3 regions of the Lysinibacillus sp. JNUCC-52 genome follow, and region 2 is predicted to be linked to each of the others. Evidence: riboswitches for the same ligand, from Rfam matches in the RefSeq annotation. Region 2 holds a riboswitch; each other region holds the start of a gene.
What was found. A riboswitch is a leader RNA that binds a small molecule or an ion and turns the genes downstream of it on or off. The one in region 2 is predicted to bind S-adenosylmethionine.
Positions count from the first base shown of each region.

Region 1: linked by a shared signal. The riboswitch ahead of JNUCC52_RS16275 (bifunctional homocysteine S-methyltransferase/methylenetetrahydrofolate reductase) and the one ahead of metA (homoserine O-acetyltransferase MetA) in region 2 are both predicted to bind S-adenosylmethionine.
Region 3: linked by a shared signal. The riboswitch ahead of JNUCC52_RS18285 (methionine ABC transporter ATP-binding protein) and the one ahead of metA (homoserine O-acetyltransferase MetA) in region 2 are both predicted to bind S-adenosylmethionine.

Region 1 is NZ_CP065546.1:3,284,437-3,289,576, reverse strand. Features, by position in the region: gene metH (methionine synthase) at 1-1,292, opposite strand, end outside; gene JNUCC52_RS16275 (bifunctional homocysteine S-methyltransferase/methylenetetrahydrofolate reductase) at 1,285-3,132, opposite strand; SAM riboswitch class I at 3,222-3,321, opposite strand; gene JNUCC52_RS16270 (protoporphyrinogen oxidase) at 3,446-4,834, opposite strand.
Region 2 is NZ_CP065546.1:454,214-459,353, forward strand. Features, by position in the region: gene JNUCC52_RS02430 (Ger(x)C family spore germination protein) at 1-481, shown strand, start outside; gene JNUCC52_RS02435 (hypothetical protein) at 488-721, shown strand; gene JNUCC52_RS02440 (GerAB/ArcD/ProY family transporter) at 748-2,013, shown strand; gene metA (homoserine O-acetyltransferase MetA) at 2,097-3,032, opposite strand; SAM riboswitch class I at 3,138-3,247, opposite strand; gene JNUCC52_RS02450 (nucleotide excision repair endonuclease) at 3,568-3,939, shown strand; gene panF (sodium/pantothenate symporter) at 4,040-5,140, opposite strand, start outside.
Region 3 is NZ_CP065546.1:3,713,057-3,718,196, forward strand. Features, by position in the region: gene JNUCC52_RS18265 (arsenate reductase family protein) at 1-349, shown strand, start outside; gene gcvH (glycine cleavage system protein GcvH) at 431-811, shown strand; gene JNUCC52_RS18275 (toprim domain-containing protein) at 1,069-1,410, shown strand; gene JNUCC52_RS18280 (thioredoxin family protein) at 1,424-1,735, shown strand; SAM riboswitch class I at 1,791-1,895, shown strand; gene JNUCC52_RS18285 (methionine ABC transporter ATP-binding protein) at 1,979-3,007, shown strand; gene JNUCC52_RS18290 (methionine ABC transporter permease) at 2,997-3,665, shown strand; gene JNUCC52_RS18295 (MetQ/NlpA family ABC transporter substrate-binding protein) at 3,728-4,582, shown strand; gene JNUCC52_RS18300 (glycosyl hydrolase family 8) at 4,946-5,140, shown strand, end outside.

The DNA of each region.
Region 1 (5,140 bases), 1.9 Mb from region 2:
ATAATCGCTTTCCCTTGTGAGAATTTCAGCGCTTCCTCAATTACTTTCTCATCTGTAGAGTCAATTACAAGTGGTACTTTTACTTTTTTTACAACTTCCTGCATAAAACCACGCATATCAGCTAATTCATCACGGTCTGGGTTCGCTAAGCAAATATCAATAACATGTGCCCCGTTTTTCACTTGTGCACGTGCGATTTCTGCAGCTTCCTCATATTTCTCGTCAATGATTAAATTTTTAAATTTTCGAGAGCCAATTACATTCGTCCGCTCACCAATAAATAGTGGTCGCATCGAATCATCATATACTAAAGGTTCAATACCAGATACCACATGACCATGTGTGCTTTCTGGTAATTGACGAGGCTTTTCATCCTTTAACACTTCTCGAAGGGCTGCAATATGCGCTGGCGTTGTTCCGCAACAACCCCCGACAATATTTAGCCAGCCTTTTTCAGCAAAACCTTTTAATTTTTGAGATAATGATTCTGGCGATTCATGATAGCATCCTTCCTCGTCTGGCAAACCAGCATTTGGATAACAGCTAATATAGCCTGTAGAAAGCTCTGCTAACGAACGAATATGATCTGTCATAAATTCTGGACCAGTCGCACAGTTTAAGCCGACAGATAACGGCTTAATATGCTCAATTGATATGTAAAAGGCATCAATCGTTTGCCCCGCTAGCGTTGTGCCCATAGGCTCAATCGTACCAGAAATCATAACAGGTAGTTCTTTCCCAGTGTCTTCAAATGCACGTGATACCCCGAGCGTCCCCGCTTTTACATTGAGCATATCTTGACTCGTTTCAAGAAGCAGTACGTCCGAACCCGCTTCGATTAACGCCTTTGCCTGTACATAAAAGTTTTCTTCCAGTTCATCAAAGGTAATACCGCCAGTTACTGATAATGTTTTCGTCGTTGGCCCCATCGCCCCCGCTACAAAGCGAGGCCATTCTGGAGTAGAAAACTCATCTACTACTTTGCGCGCAATTTCCACCGCACGTTTATTAATTTCTTCCGCCTTAGAGCCAAGATTATATTCATTTAATACAAGAGGCGTACCTCCAAACGTATTTGTACAAATAATATCCGCACCAGCCTCTAAATATTTTCGGTGAACCTTTTCAAGCACATCAGGTCTCGTTAAAACAAGGTTCTCGTTACATCCATCAAGCTCCTCGCCACCAAAATCTTCTGCTGATAAGTTTTCATTTTGAAGCATTGTACCCATTGCGCCATCAAGAATTAATATTCGTTTCTCTAGTTGCTCTTCAATCAAGTGCTTAGCCATCTATACTTACCCCTTTTTTCTGTTCATCCAATTGCTCTATAAATTTCATTAACTCTAGCGTCATATCATAGCGTAAAAACGGTGTAATTAAGTAAATACCATTGAAATACTCTGCAGCTACTTCCACTAACTCTTTAGCAATTGCAATCCCTTCTAATGTTGAACGTTCTTTATCTTCACCACATGCCTTCATACGTGACAGTGCATCGTCCGATAGTTTAATACCTGGTACTTCATGGTGTAAAAATTCAGCGCTCTTATAGCTTGTTACTGGCATAATCCCAATATAAATTGGTGCATCTAAATGCTTCGTCGCCTCATAAATTTCAATAATTTTCTCTTTCGTATAAACAGGTTGAGAAATAAAGTAATCGGCGCCATGTTCAATTTTTTTCTCTAGACGGGCTACCGCTCGATCTAACACACGGACATTCGGATTAAATGCTGCCGCTACAGAAAAGTTTGCTTTTTTACGAAGTGGCTTTCCAGAAAATGAAATACCTTCATTCAACTGTTTAATCAGTTGGATTAGCTCCATAGAAGATACATCATAAACACTTGTTGCACCAGGGAAGTCGCCTACCTTAGTCGGATCTCCAGTAACTGCTAAAATATCATGAATACCAAGTGCATTTAAGCCCATCAAATGCGACTGTAATCCAATTAAATTACGGTCACGACACGTTATATGCGTTAATGGTCGAACACCATGTGTTTCCTTTAATAACGCACCCATTGCCACATTACTAATGCGTGGCGATGCAAGTGAGTTATCTGCCATCATCACTACATCAGCGCCTGCTTCATATAATTTTTTCGCCCCTTGAATAAAGCCATCAATCTCTAAATGCCTTGGTGTATCTAACTCCACGATAACTGAGCGCTCACGTTTCACCTTTTCAAGTAACGGCTCATATGTTGCAGGCTCTGCTTCTCGTACAATCTCCACTTTTTCTGGCTTAGCTAACTTTTCTTCAATAGGTGTTAACTCTTCTAAATATTTTTTCGCTGCCGCAATGTGCTTTGGTGTTGTGCCACAGCAGCCACCTATTAAACGAACACCTTGGTCAACTAGTGCAACCGCTGCTCGACCAAAATAATCTGCTTCTGATTCATATACGACACGCCCATCCTCTAAATCTAGCAATGATGCATTTGGATAGGCAGACATAAATGCTTTTTCAGGAAGTTCAACACCTTCGAATGCTTGAATGGTATGATGCGGACCTAAACGGCAATTTACGCCAACTACATCTGCACCAAGCATCTCAAGCTCGTGCAATGCATAATTTAATGCCATTCCATTTTGTAACACGCCAGGTTCATGCATTGACACCTGCGCAATAATTGGTAGCTTTGTTTTGGCACGTAACATTTTCAACGTTGCGCTTAACTCTTCGAAATCATAATACGTTTCAAGTAAAAGGCCGTCTGGATTGCCTGCAAGTAACACATTAGCTTGCTCTTCAACTGTCGTTAAAATTTCCTCTAACGTAGCATCACTTTTACGAATACCGCGGATACCCCCAATTGTGCCTAACACAAATTGTCCACCATCTGCTGCAGCACGTTTAGCAATCGTGATCGCTGCTTCATTAAACTGCTGCACTCGCGATTCTAAGCCGTAGCGTGCTAATTTAATAGCATTAGCCCCATAAGTATTTGTTTGAATTACATCTGCACCAGCAGCAATATATTCTCTATGAATTTTTTCAATTAATTCTGGTTTCTGTACATTCATTTCTTCATGGCAGTACTCCAAGCCGTAGCCATATAAAACAGTACCAATAGCACCATCTGCAGTTAACACATGTGTTTTTAACTTTTCTAGCAATCCCATAAACGTAAGCCTCACTTTCCTTTTTCCCAAAATATAAAAAGCCTTCTTTTACAAAAAAGAAGGCTTTAACGAATCGTAATTGTTTTTCCTTCTCATCTTCGACCAATAAGGTCTTCTGGATTTAGCACCTGACATGAGTTGGTTGCTGAAGCTTCATTGGGCCAGTCCCTCGGCTTCTCTCGATAAGAATGTAGTATGAATTTTTCAAATAATTAAAAGAATCATATCGTTTACAGGCGATAGAGTCAAGACTATTTCACTTAACAAAGGAGATTTCTCCAGAAAAATACCTATTTTCGTATTTATTTCACTACTATACTAGTTTTTCTGCAAGCTCTTCGCCTATTTTTTTACCATTTTGAATACAAGCACCAATACCTACTCCAAAATAAGAGCAACCTGCTATCGATAAATTGGGATACTTTTCTGCAAGCTCAGCTGTTAAGCCCTTCAATGCTTCATGATGTGCTAAATCGTATTTCGGCATTTGGTCGATCCACTTTGCAACATTAACAACAGTTGGCTTTTCATCAATACCTAAACTTTTCTTCACATCTTCTAATGCGACAGCTGCTAGTTCTTCATCTGTCATCTTTCGTAATTTTTCGTACGCAGGATTAATGCTCTTATAAAACAGTCGTACAAGTAATTTACTATTAGTAGATGTATGCTTCCATTTTCGGCTTGTCCACGTTGCCGCATTGCATTGCACATTTGAATTATGCGATACAATAAAACCCGTTCCATCTGCTGGTAACACTGCATCTGGTACATCAAAGCCTAAGTAAATTGTTATGGCAGAAGCTGTCGTAAACTCTTTAAAGTAACGATCCAATGATGGGTCCTGTAATAAGCTTTGCACCGCATCATTCGGTAGCGCTAATACAACGTGATTAGCCTCAAGCTTTCTATTATTAGCCAAAGTAATTGTATATTGCCCTTCATGTTTCTTTACACTTGTTGTTGCTACACCTTTAATAATTTCTACTTCCGTTAATGTTTCTTCAAGGCGATCAATCAGTGATGATAAGCCTTCTTTAAACGAAATAAATTTTTTATTGGAAGCTTTCATAAATTGTTCGCGATTTGCATCAAACCCCTTAATGATGCTTCCGTAATCATTTTTATAATCAATTAAGTACGGCAGTGTAGAAGCAATTGAAAGTTGATGTAGATCTCCAGAATATACGCCTGCTAATACTGGTGCTATTTGATTTTGTACAAGCTCTTCTCCTAAGTAATACGTTAAAAACTCACCTATTGAGCTTTCTTTAGTAAATCCTTTATTTGGCATCGTTAAGTCCTGTAATGCAATTTGCTTACCAGCGTCTGATACAAGTGTACTCGCTTCAAGAGAAGATAAGCTCATAGGGATACCGAATGTTGAATCTGCTGGTATTGCATGTAATTCGTCATTTGTATAGATATAAGAAACCCCTGTTTCGTTGTACACGAGCTCCTGTTCAAAATTAAGCTCCTGCACTAGCTCCATGACCCCTTTATGCCGAGCAACAATTGAATCAGCACCCGTTTCCATTATAAAACCTTGGTCATACGCAGAGTGAAGCTTTCCACCTAAATAAGCATTTTTTTCAACTAGTACTAGTTTTACATCTATTTTTTTCTCCAATACTTGACGTTGTAAATAATGCATCGTACATAAACCAGTAATTCCGCCACCTAATACAACTATTGTTTCCATGAAGAATCGCCCCTAATTTCTTTATTTATCTCCTATTAGTATAAACTTTTTTCGCAAACATTTACGTTCAACCCATTACAAATTTAGCAAAAATAAAGTACGGGGAATTGTTTGCGTGCCTGGCACCTCAGATACGGCGAATTGTTTGCGTGCCTGACACCTCAGATAACACCTCAGATACACCTCAGAGACGGGAATTGTTTGTGTGCCTGACACCTCAGAGACGGGAATTGTTTGTGTGCCTGACACCTCAGATACGGGAAATTGTTTGTGTGCCTGGCACTCCACAGACAGGCACCTCAAAAA
Region 2 (5,140 bases):
GGAAAGTATTTACTATAATTTTTTAAATAACAAAATTGAAAGTACGGTAGAAGTTCTTTCTTGCCCTGATGGTGGAGAGTTGTCGACCGAAATTACAAAATCGACATCTAATATTAAGGGAACTTTTAAAAATGGCATTCCAAAAATAACAATAAAAATTGATATTACACAAAATATTGGCGAAGTAAATTGTCCCATTAATTTAACTAAAGACAAAAGCATTCATTATATTAATAAAAAGACCGAAGAACGTATAAAAGAACAAACGAAAAAAACACTAGATACGATTCAAAAAAATTATAAACTCGATATATTAGGCTTTGGGGAAGCACTCCATCGGAAAGATCCTAAAAAATGGGAGAAAACAAAAAAAGAATGGTCTACAATATATCCCGAGGTAGCTGTCAATATCGAAGTCAATGTGGCTACACAAGGATTAGGAACAATCCAAAATTCATTATTGCACAATTCAAAGGAGTAGCTAGCGATGTTTATAACGATTGTTTTCGTAGTATTTTCTTTGGCCATTGCTTACAGTGTCATTCCTAATTTAAAGAAAAAAGGCGAAAAAAAAACAATTATCGTCTTTTCTATTATATTAAGCATAGGAGCGGCATTAAATATTGCCATTGGATTAAAAAAGAACATTCCCAGCCCTTTAGATTTCATTACATTTATTTTAACGCCCCTTAGAAAATTGTTACTTACACTTTTTCAATAAAAAATGAAAAGAAAGGGTAGTGTACGATGGATAAACAACTCATTAGCGCAAGACAATTTACAGTCATTACCCTTCTCTATTCAATTGGAACAGCTATATTAATTGTGCCAGCAAGTATTACAGAAAAACTCAGCCAGGATGCGTGGATTGGAGCGGCTATTGGTGTACTATTAAGCATTTTATTAATAAAGCTCTTTGTATCATTAGGAAATCAAACTCCAAACCTTACGTTTATTGAAGCAAATGGAAAAATTTTTGGCAAATTCATCGGTACTTTGACATCGCTTTGTTTTATGTCTTTAACCTTTTTTTCAGCAGGCGAATTATTATATTTCATCGGAATTTTTATGCAAACGGAAGTGATGCCCGAAACACCTACTCTGACCTTTGCAGTTTTATTTACGATTATTATCGTTTTCGCGTCGTATTTAGGGATTGAAGTTTTTGCACGTTCTGTGGAAATACTATTTCCAATATTTATGTTAATTTTTATTATTTTTATTATTTGTATTTCCCCTCAAATCAATATAGAAAATATTATGCCAGTCTATGAAACAGACACAAAACCATTAATCGTCGGTACGCTAAACTTTACGAGTGTTTTTTCTTTCCCACTTGCTGTGTTGCTTATGTTTTTCCCTTCTGGAGTCAATGTACATAAAGCAGCTCAAAAAGGATATTATATCGGCACACTACTAGGCGGAATTGTCTTAATTCTTATTATTACCCTTTCAACACTCGTTCTTGGCTCAACTAATACATCAATTAAGACATTTCCAAGCTATGCGCTAGCTCAAAGGATTTCGATAGGTAATTTTTTCCAACGAGTGGAAATTATCATGGCTGTTATGTGGATTATATCCATTTACATTCGGACATTTATTTATTTTTACGCAACGGTACTTGGCATAGGACAAATATTTAAAATAAAAGATCCTCGCCCACTCATTTTACCACTTGGATTATGTATGGTTGCACTGGCTCAAATTGCTCACCCGAATATCGTCCATTCTAATAATTATAATGAGAATATTTGGCCGTTGTATTCAGGATTATTAACTGTTTTACTTCCATTGTTGTTACTAACAGTCGCAAAAGTTCGCAAAATAAAAAAGAAAGAAGACAGTCAAAGCTCTTCTAGTAATCAGCAAGAATCTCAAGAACAACAATCAAAAGACAAGCAAAATTCAAAAGAACAACAAGAATCAAAAGTGCAGCAAACTCCAAAAGAACAACAAGAATCGAAAGCGCAGCAAGATGCGACCAAACCAAACTCGTCCGAATCTCAATAAGTTAACAACAAAAACCACATTTCTCACTTTTAATGAGAAATGTGGTTTTTCTAACTGTAAAACGGTATGTTAATTGTCCCATATTAAATATGGTATTCAATCTCATCAACAAAATCCCATTCGTACGGTGTTTCCTGATAAACATAATAGTTAAGCCAATTTGAAAATAGTAAATGCGTATGTGCTCGCCATGTATTGATCGGCTCATTAGAAGGATTATTATTCGGGAAATAGTTAACAGGAATCGCAATATCAATTCCTTTTTCAACATCACGGTAATATTCATCAGCTAATGTTGTCGCGTCGTATTCTAAGTGACCTGTAATCATTATGTTCTTATTATCCTTTGACTGCACGATAAAGACGCCAGCATCTTCTGAATAGGACAGTAAGCGTAAATCTGGGTGCTTACGTACTTCATCAATGGAAACCGATGTATAGCGTGAATGTGGTGCTGTAAATAAGTCACTAAAGCCGCGCACTAAATCGACCGTTAAATCGGTAATTACATGTGAATAGACGCCAGAACATTTTTCTGGTAGCTCAAATTTACCGATACCGTAATGGTGATATAGTGCAGCTTGTGCCCCCCAACATATATGCATTACGGACGTAACATTTTTCACAGACCAATCCATTATTTCTGAAATTTCTTCCCAATAATTCACTTCTTCAAATGCCATTTTTTCAACAGGCGCACCCGTAATAATCATACCGTCAAAGCGGCGATGGCGAATTTCTTTAAATGTCGAGTAAAATAGCTGTAAATGTGATTTACTCACGTTTTTAGACTCATGTGTTGCTGTATTTAAAAATGTAATATTCACTTGTAATGGTGTATTACCGAGCAATCGCAGTAATTGTAGCTCTGTTTTTTCTTTTTCTGGCATTAAATTAAAAATTAAAATATTTAAAGGACGAATTTGTTGCGTTTTAGCGCGGTCTTCTTCCATAACGAATATTTTTTCCCCACGTAAATGTTCTCCAGCTGGTAAGTTTTTCGGAATATTAATAGGCATGCTGTATTCCCCTTTTCTTTAATTTTTTCTCTCTATCTATTTAAAAATTAAAAAATCCCCCTCATTCCATTAGAGCAAGAATGAGAAGGATAATTATCACGTTCACTCTTATCTCTCAAAGGAAACATCCTTTGGTGGAATTAGCACCTTTCTAACATTGTTAGAGGTTGCTGAAGCGTCATAGGGCCAAATCCCTCAGCTTCTCTTGATAAGATTATTTAATTAAAAAGAATTGTATCATGAACAATTAAGAATTTCAATAATACATAGAATATTTAGTATTTAAATGAATGGAAGTTTATTTTTTGATGAACACTATCATTAAAGTATCTATTTCTTTTGTGAGTTACGTATCTACTGGTTAAATATCATTTTTTTCATCAATTAGCCTTCGTAAATGACAAACCAATGACAATTGTAACCCGATAAACATTCATGCATTGTAAATTGATTTTTGTAGAAGAAAACGTAATGGTAATCATGGAGGTATTATGTTAACATATACCTTTAGTAACAGAGAGGAACGTGAAATATTTTGATTAAAATTGAACTCCCAAAACCAGACTTAGTAATTCGTCAACGTGAGCAAGTATTAAAACCAGGTGATGTAGAAATCACACCATTCCATGGTTTTATTGATTTCCATAAAATCACTCGCGAAAAAGGTGGCATATTCTTATTCTACAACGAAAAAAATGAGCTATTATTTGTAGGAAAAGCGCGCAAAATTCGTCAACGCATTAAAAAGCATTTTGAAGATAACGTATCACCAATGAAAAAATATCGTGATGAAATTTTCAAAATTGAAGTGTATGAAATTGATGATCCAATGGAACGTGAAATTTACGAAACATATGCTATTAACACTTTCCGTGCAAAATATAATCTTGAAAAAGTATTTTATTAAGATAAACGCCGTTAGCAACCACTTGCTAACGGTTTTCTTTTTTAGCGTTATTCATATAAAAAAACCCACGAGAGAGGTATCTCTCGTGGGTTTTTGGTATTTAGATAAATATTTTTTCATCTTTAAATTTGTCAGCTGTTAGTAAGCTTACAACAACAAAGATAATAAATGAAGCTACTATCGGGATTGTCACTGTATGCATACCAAAGATTGACGGATAAAAGCGATCAATCACAATGTATAACGTCATGCCCGTAATCATGGAAGCAATTGCGCCATATTTGTTGGCCTTTTTCCAATATAATCCTAGGACGACTGACCAAATAAAGACAGCTTCTAGGCCACCAAATGCAAATAAATTAAGCCAAACAAGTAAATCTGGTGGATTTAACGCAAATACAACGACCGCTAAACCAATTACGGTAGTGACAATAAAGCTTGCCCGCTTAATCTCCCCGTCGTTGGCAGTTGGCTTCACATAGTTTAAATAAATATCTTTCACAACGGTTGAACTAACTAACATCAGTAGTGCATTAACCGTAGACATCGTGGCTGCCATCGGTGCTGCTAAAACAATACCCGCTAAATATGGCGGTAAAACTTTTAACGTTAATAATGGCATCACTTTATCGCCAATCTCAATACCTGGCATTACTGGACGCGCTAGCACACCAATTAGATGCATGCCAAACATAATTGTCCCGATGGCGATCGTACCAATAATAATCGCTAAATGCATACTTTTTGAATCTTTATAGCTCATAGCACGTACTGCAATTTGAGGTAGACCCACTACGCCAATTCCTATTAAAATCCAAAATGTAGAAACATATAACGGCGTTAGTTCACCTTCTGCACCAAATGGAGACACTAACTTTGGATTTTCTGCCACAAGGGATGTCATAATTTGATCTATTCCCCCGCCTGCAATGATTGTCCCAATTAGTAAAATAACCGTACCAATTACCATTATCGAACCTTGTACTGTATCTGTTAAAGCGACCGCACGGAAGCCCCCAATAATGACATAAATTAATACCGATGCAGCAAAAATAAAGAGTGCCGCTGTATAATTTAAACCCGTTAAAGATTCAATTAAGCGTGCTCCACCAACCCACTGTGCCATCATTGCAGAAAATAAAAAGACAATAATACTAATTGCAGATAAAATTACAATGACATGGCTTTTATAGCGTTCCCG
Region 3 (5,140 bases), 1.4 Mb from region 2:
TCAACTTATCCATTATCCTAAATGTACAACTTGTAAAAAAGCACAGAAGTGGTTAAACGACAATGGCGTTTCATACGAAGAGGTACACATTGTTGAACAAGCACCTACGAAAGAGCAAATTAAAAGTTATTGGCAGGCTAGCGGGCAGCCATTAAAGAAATTTTTCAACACATCTGGCATGAAATATCGCGAACTTGGGTTGAAGGATAAACTGGCGGAAATGTCGGAAGATGAACAGCTCACACTACTTGCTTCTGATGGTATGTTAATTAAGCGACCAATCGTTACTGATGGAAAAAAAGTAACGTTAGGATTTAAAGAATCAGATTTTGAACAAGCGTGGAAATAACAGCTTTAATCCTTGTTTTTATGAAAGAAGTATGGCACACTGAAAGTGAATATATTACATATTTATGGAGGGGTTTTTGGCATGAGCACACCTAAAGACTTACGTTACTCTGAAGAACACGAATGGGTAAAATTAGAAGATGGTAAAGTACGTATCGGTATTTCGCATTTTGCACAATCTGAATTAGGAGACATCGTTTTCGTTGAGCTTCCACAAGTTGGCGACGAAATTAAAACTGATGATCCATTTGGCAGCGTAGAATCAGTAAAAACTGTTTCTGAATTATACGCACCGATTTCAGGTACTGTAGTGGAAGTAAATGCAGATCTAGAAGATAGCCCAGAATTCGTAAACGAATCACCATATGAAAAAGCATGGATGATCGTTGTAGAGCCTGCTGATGCTTCAGAGCTTGAAAACCTTATGACTGCAGAACAATACGAAGAAATGATTGCAGAATAATCAAGCCTATAATAGAAAAACGTCGGAGTACATACCGGCGTTTTTTATTATATAACACAGGTATGCAATTGTTTTTTGAGCTGTACAAAGCGTGACTCTTCAAGTAAATGAAAGTCCAAGTAACTCACATAAAATGTTATCCAAATTGCAAAGTGACATATAGAAAATATTGTTAACGTGTAGATCTATGCATAGTGTGGAATCCTATAATTGCAATAAATTGTTGTCGTAGATAACTGCTAAATGGGGGTGGCGTGATGTTCGAAGGGAAATGTTTAATTGTGGAAGGCCGTTCGGATAAGCTTCAAATAGAACCTATTTTGAGTGAAGATGTTACAATACTTTGTACAAATGGTACAATTGGTGTGCATCAATTAGAAGAATTACTCGACCCATATGAGGGCTATGAGCTCTATACATTTTTTGATGCAGATGCATCTGGAGATAAATTACGAGCATTGATGGACAGACATTATCCTGAAGCAGAGCATTTGCGAACGATGCCTACTTATAAAGAAGTAGAAACTACACCGAGGAAAGTGCTTGCAATGATTTTATTGCGTGCGCATTTTTCCATCCATAATGAATATATTTTGTAAGGTTGGTTGAAAAATGGAAGAATGGTCAAAAGAGCAGTGGGAAACAGCAGTAAAATCTGGTGAAAAAACTGCCTTTTATTTATATACACCGATGTGCGGAACGTGTGCAGTTGCATCTAAAATGATGGATATCATAGAACAATTATTGCCACAGTTAAAATTAGGCAAGGCAAATATTAATTTTTTAGAGCAAATAGCTTATGATTTTCAAATCGAAAGTGTACCGTGTTTACTCGTTAGTGATGGTGGATCAGTTAGAGAAAAGGTTTATGCATTTCAATCCGTACCTTTTTTATACGAATTGTTAAAAAAACCAATTGACTGAACTTTGCTAGCATGGTAAAGTAACAACTATATTAAAAACTATTAAATATATCGAACTCTTATAAAGAGCGGCGGAGGGAAGTGCCCTATGAAGCCCGGCAACCATCACAAATGTGAAAAGGTGCCAAATCACTCAAAGATTTTTCTTTGAAAGATGAGAGAACGGTTTAGCGTATAAAGTACGTGACCCCTTCTACTTGTCTGTGAGTGAAGGGGTTTTCTATATGAGAAAAGGAGTTTCGCTATGATACAGCTTCAAAATATTACGAAGAAATACAAAACCGCAAATGGCGAATTAACTGCTGTTAAAGATGTTAATCTTACAATTAACAAAGGTGAAATTTTTGGCATTATTGGCTATAGTGGCGCTGGTAAAAGTACGATGATTCGTTTATTAAACGGTTTAGAAAAGCCGACAACTGGTTCGGTGAAGGTGAATAACCAAGAATTTTCATCTATTAAGGGTCAAAAGTTGCGTGATGCTAGACAAAAGGTAAGTATGATTTTCCAACATTTTAACTTACTTTGGTCAAGAACAGTTGCAGAAAACATTGCATTTCCACTTGAAATTGCAGGTGTAGCTAAAAGTGAGCGAGACGCACGTGTGAAAGAACTTATTGCACTTGTTGGTTTAGAAGGTCGTGACAAATCGTTTCCATCACAACTGTCAGGTGGTCAAAAGCAACGTGTTGGCATAGCACGAGCACTTGCCAATAATCCTGAAGTGCTGTTATGTGATGAAGCTACATCAGCACTGGATCCAGAAACAACGGATGCAATTCTTGATTTGCTTGTCGATATAAACGAACGATTAGGCTTAACAATCGTATTAATTACTCATGAAATGCATGTTATTCGCAAAATCTGTCATCGTGTAGCGGTAATGGAAGCTGGAGAAATTGTTGAACGTGGTGAAGTACTACAAGTGTTCCAAGCACCACAAGCAGCGATCACTAAAAAATTCGTATCACAAATTACCGATACGAAGGAAACGCAGGAGACAGTTGCACAGCTTAGAATGAACTATCCAACAGGACACCTTGTTAAGCTTGTATTTGTTGGTGAAAAAACAGAGCAGCCAGTTATATCACATTTAGTAAAACAGTTTGATGTAGAAGTTAGCATTGTCCATGGTAATATCTCGCAAACGAAAAATGGTGCATACGGTACTCTTATTGTACAAATTGATGGTACAGAGACAAATGTAGCAGCTGCATTAAATTATTTAAATACAGTTGAAGTACAAACGGAGGTGATTGCAAATGCTAACTAGTCTCTTTCCGAATGTCGACTGGGAAAAAATGTGGACAGCCACATATGAAACACTTTATATGACCACTCTATCTACAGTCGTAACATTTATACTTGGTTTAGCCATTGGCATAATCCTCTTTTTAACGAGTCCAAACCAGTTATGGGCCAATAAAATTGTTAACTTTTTAACAGGATCGGTCGTTAATATATTCCGTTCGATACCATTTATCGTGTTAATTATTTTACTTATTCCATTTACGAAGTTTTTACTTGGGACAATCCGAGGAGCAAATGCAGCCCTACCAGCACTTATTATTGGTGCTGCCCCATTCTATGCACGAATGGTACTAATTGCATTACGTGAAATTGATAAAGGTGTTGTTGAAGCAGCACGCTCGATGGGGGCTAAAACGTCCACGATTATATGGAAGGTTCTAATTCCAGAATCATTACCAGCACTTATTTCTGGGATTACTGTAACGGCTGTAGCACTTGTTGGATATACGGCAATGGCTGGTATTATTGGTGCTGGCGGTCTAGGAAACTTAGCCTTTTTAGATGGCTTCCAACGTAATCGCCAAGATGTGACATTAATGGCAACTATTTTGATCTTAGTAGTCGTATTTATCATTCAATGGATTGGCGATATGATTACAACGAAAACAGACAAACGTTAAAAAGGTTAAACCGGTATTTACCGCTAACATATTGTTTGAACAAATAAAGGGAGTGTATACAAATGAAGAAGTTATTAGCAGGATTATTTTTATCAGTACTTGTATTGGCTTTAGCAGCATGTGGTGCTGGTAACAAAGACGAAGCAGGATCAACAACTGGAGATGACAGTGCAAAAACTGAAGATAAAGTAACATTAAAAATTGGTGCTTCTAACACACCTCACGCAGTTATTTTAGAACAAGCAAAACCGATTTTAGCAAAAGAAGGTATTGATTTAAAAATCGAGACGTACCAAGATTATGTATTACCTAACCAAGATTTAGAGTCAAAAACTATTGATGCAAACTATTTCCAACATATTCCTTATCTTGAATTACAAATTAAAGATAATGGCTATGATTTTGTAAATGCAGGTGGCGTACATATCGAGCCAATCGGTATTTACTCTAAAAAATATAAATCACTTGAAGACCTTCCTAAAGGTGCAACAATTTTATTATCGAACTCAGTTTCAGACCATGGCCGTATGTTGTCACTATTAGAAGCAAAAGGCTTAATTAAATTAAAAGATGGTATCGACAAAACAGCAGCAGAAATTAAAGATATTGTAGATAATCCAAAAGACTTTAAATTCGATGCAAATACTGCACCAGAGCTACTTGTGCAAATGTTTGAAAACGAAGAAGGCGATGCAGTACTTATTAACTCTAACTATGCAATTGATAATGGACTAAACCCAATTGAAGATGCAATTGCTTTAGAAGATAAAGAATCTCCATATGTAAATATTATTGCAGTTCGTGCTGGTGATGAAAATAAACCAGAAATTAAAAAATTATTAGAAGTATTAAAATCTGAAGAAATCCAAGACTTCATCTTGAAGGAGTGGAAAGGTGCAGTAGTACCCGTTAAATAATATCTATATATTAAAAAATAGTACAAGCCATGAAAATGGTTTGTACTATTTTTTTAGGGAAAGATAAATAATGGTGTGAAATCCAATAATTAAATTCTATTATTTTTCCTAAACTGTTTAGAATTTGTTTAGATTCATTTAATATGATTACTGTTATAATATAATTCGCTAATCATACTGAAGGATTTTGGTACTTAGTCCTAGTGGAGGTGAAATCCTATATTAAAAAATTTTTATTGTGGTATTTTAGTTATATTTTTCCTTTCTATCGTTTTAATAGGCTGCTCTCAAGGGAAAGAAGAAGTAACTAAAGTAACTAAGGAACCAATTTCATCAACAGAACAATTTGTTATTGAGGAATTAATGACAAAAGATAACTTATTACGTACTGATTTAACGCAACAAAAAGATGTGTTTTTATCTGAATCTGTCGGTTTATGGTTGACCTATTTACTAGAAAAAGATGATCAAGCTCGCTTTGATGAGCAGTTTGAGGTGATTAATCATTATTTTTTAGAGAAGAAATTTATAGTATGGCGAATTGATGGTAAAAAACAA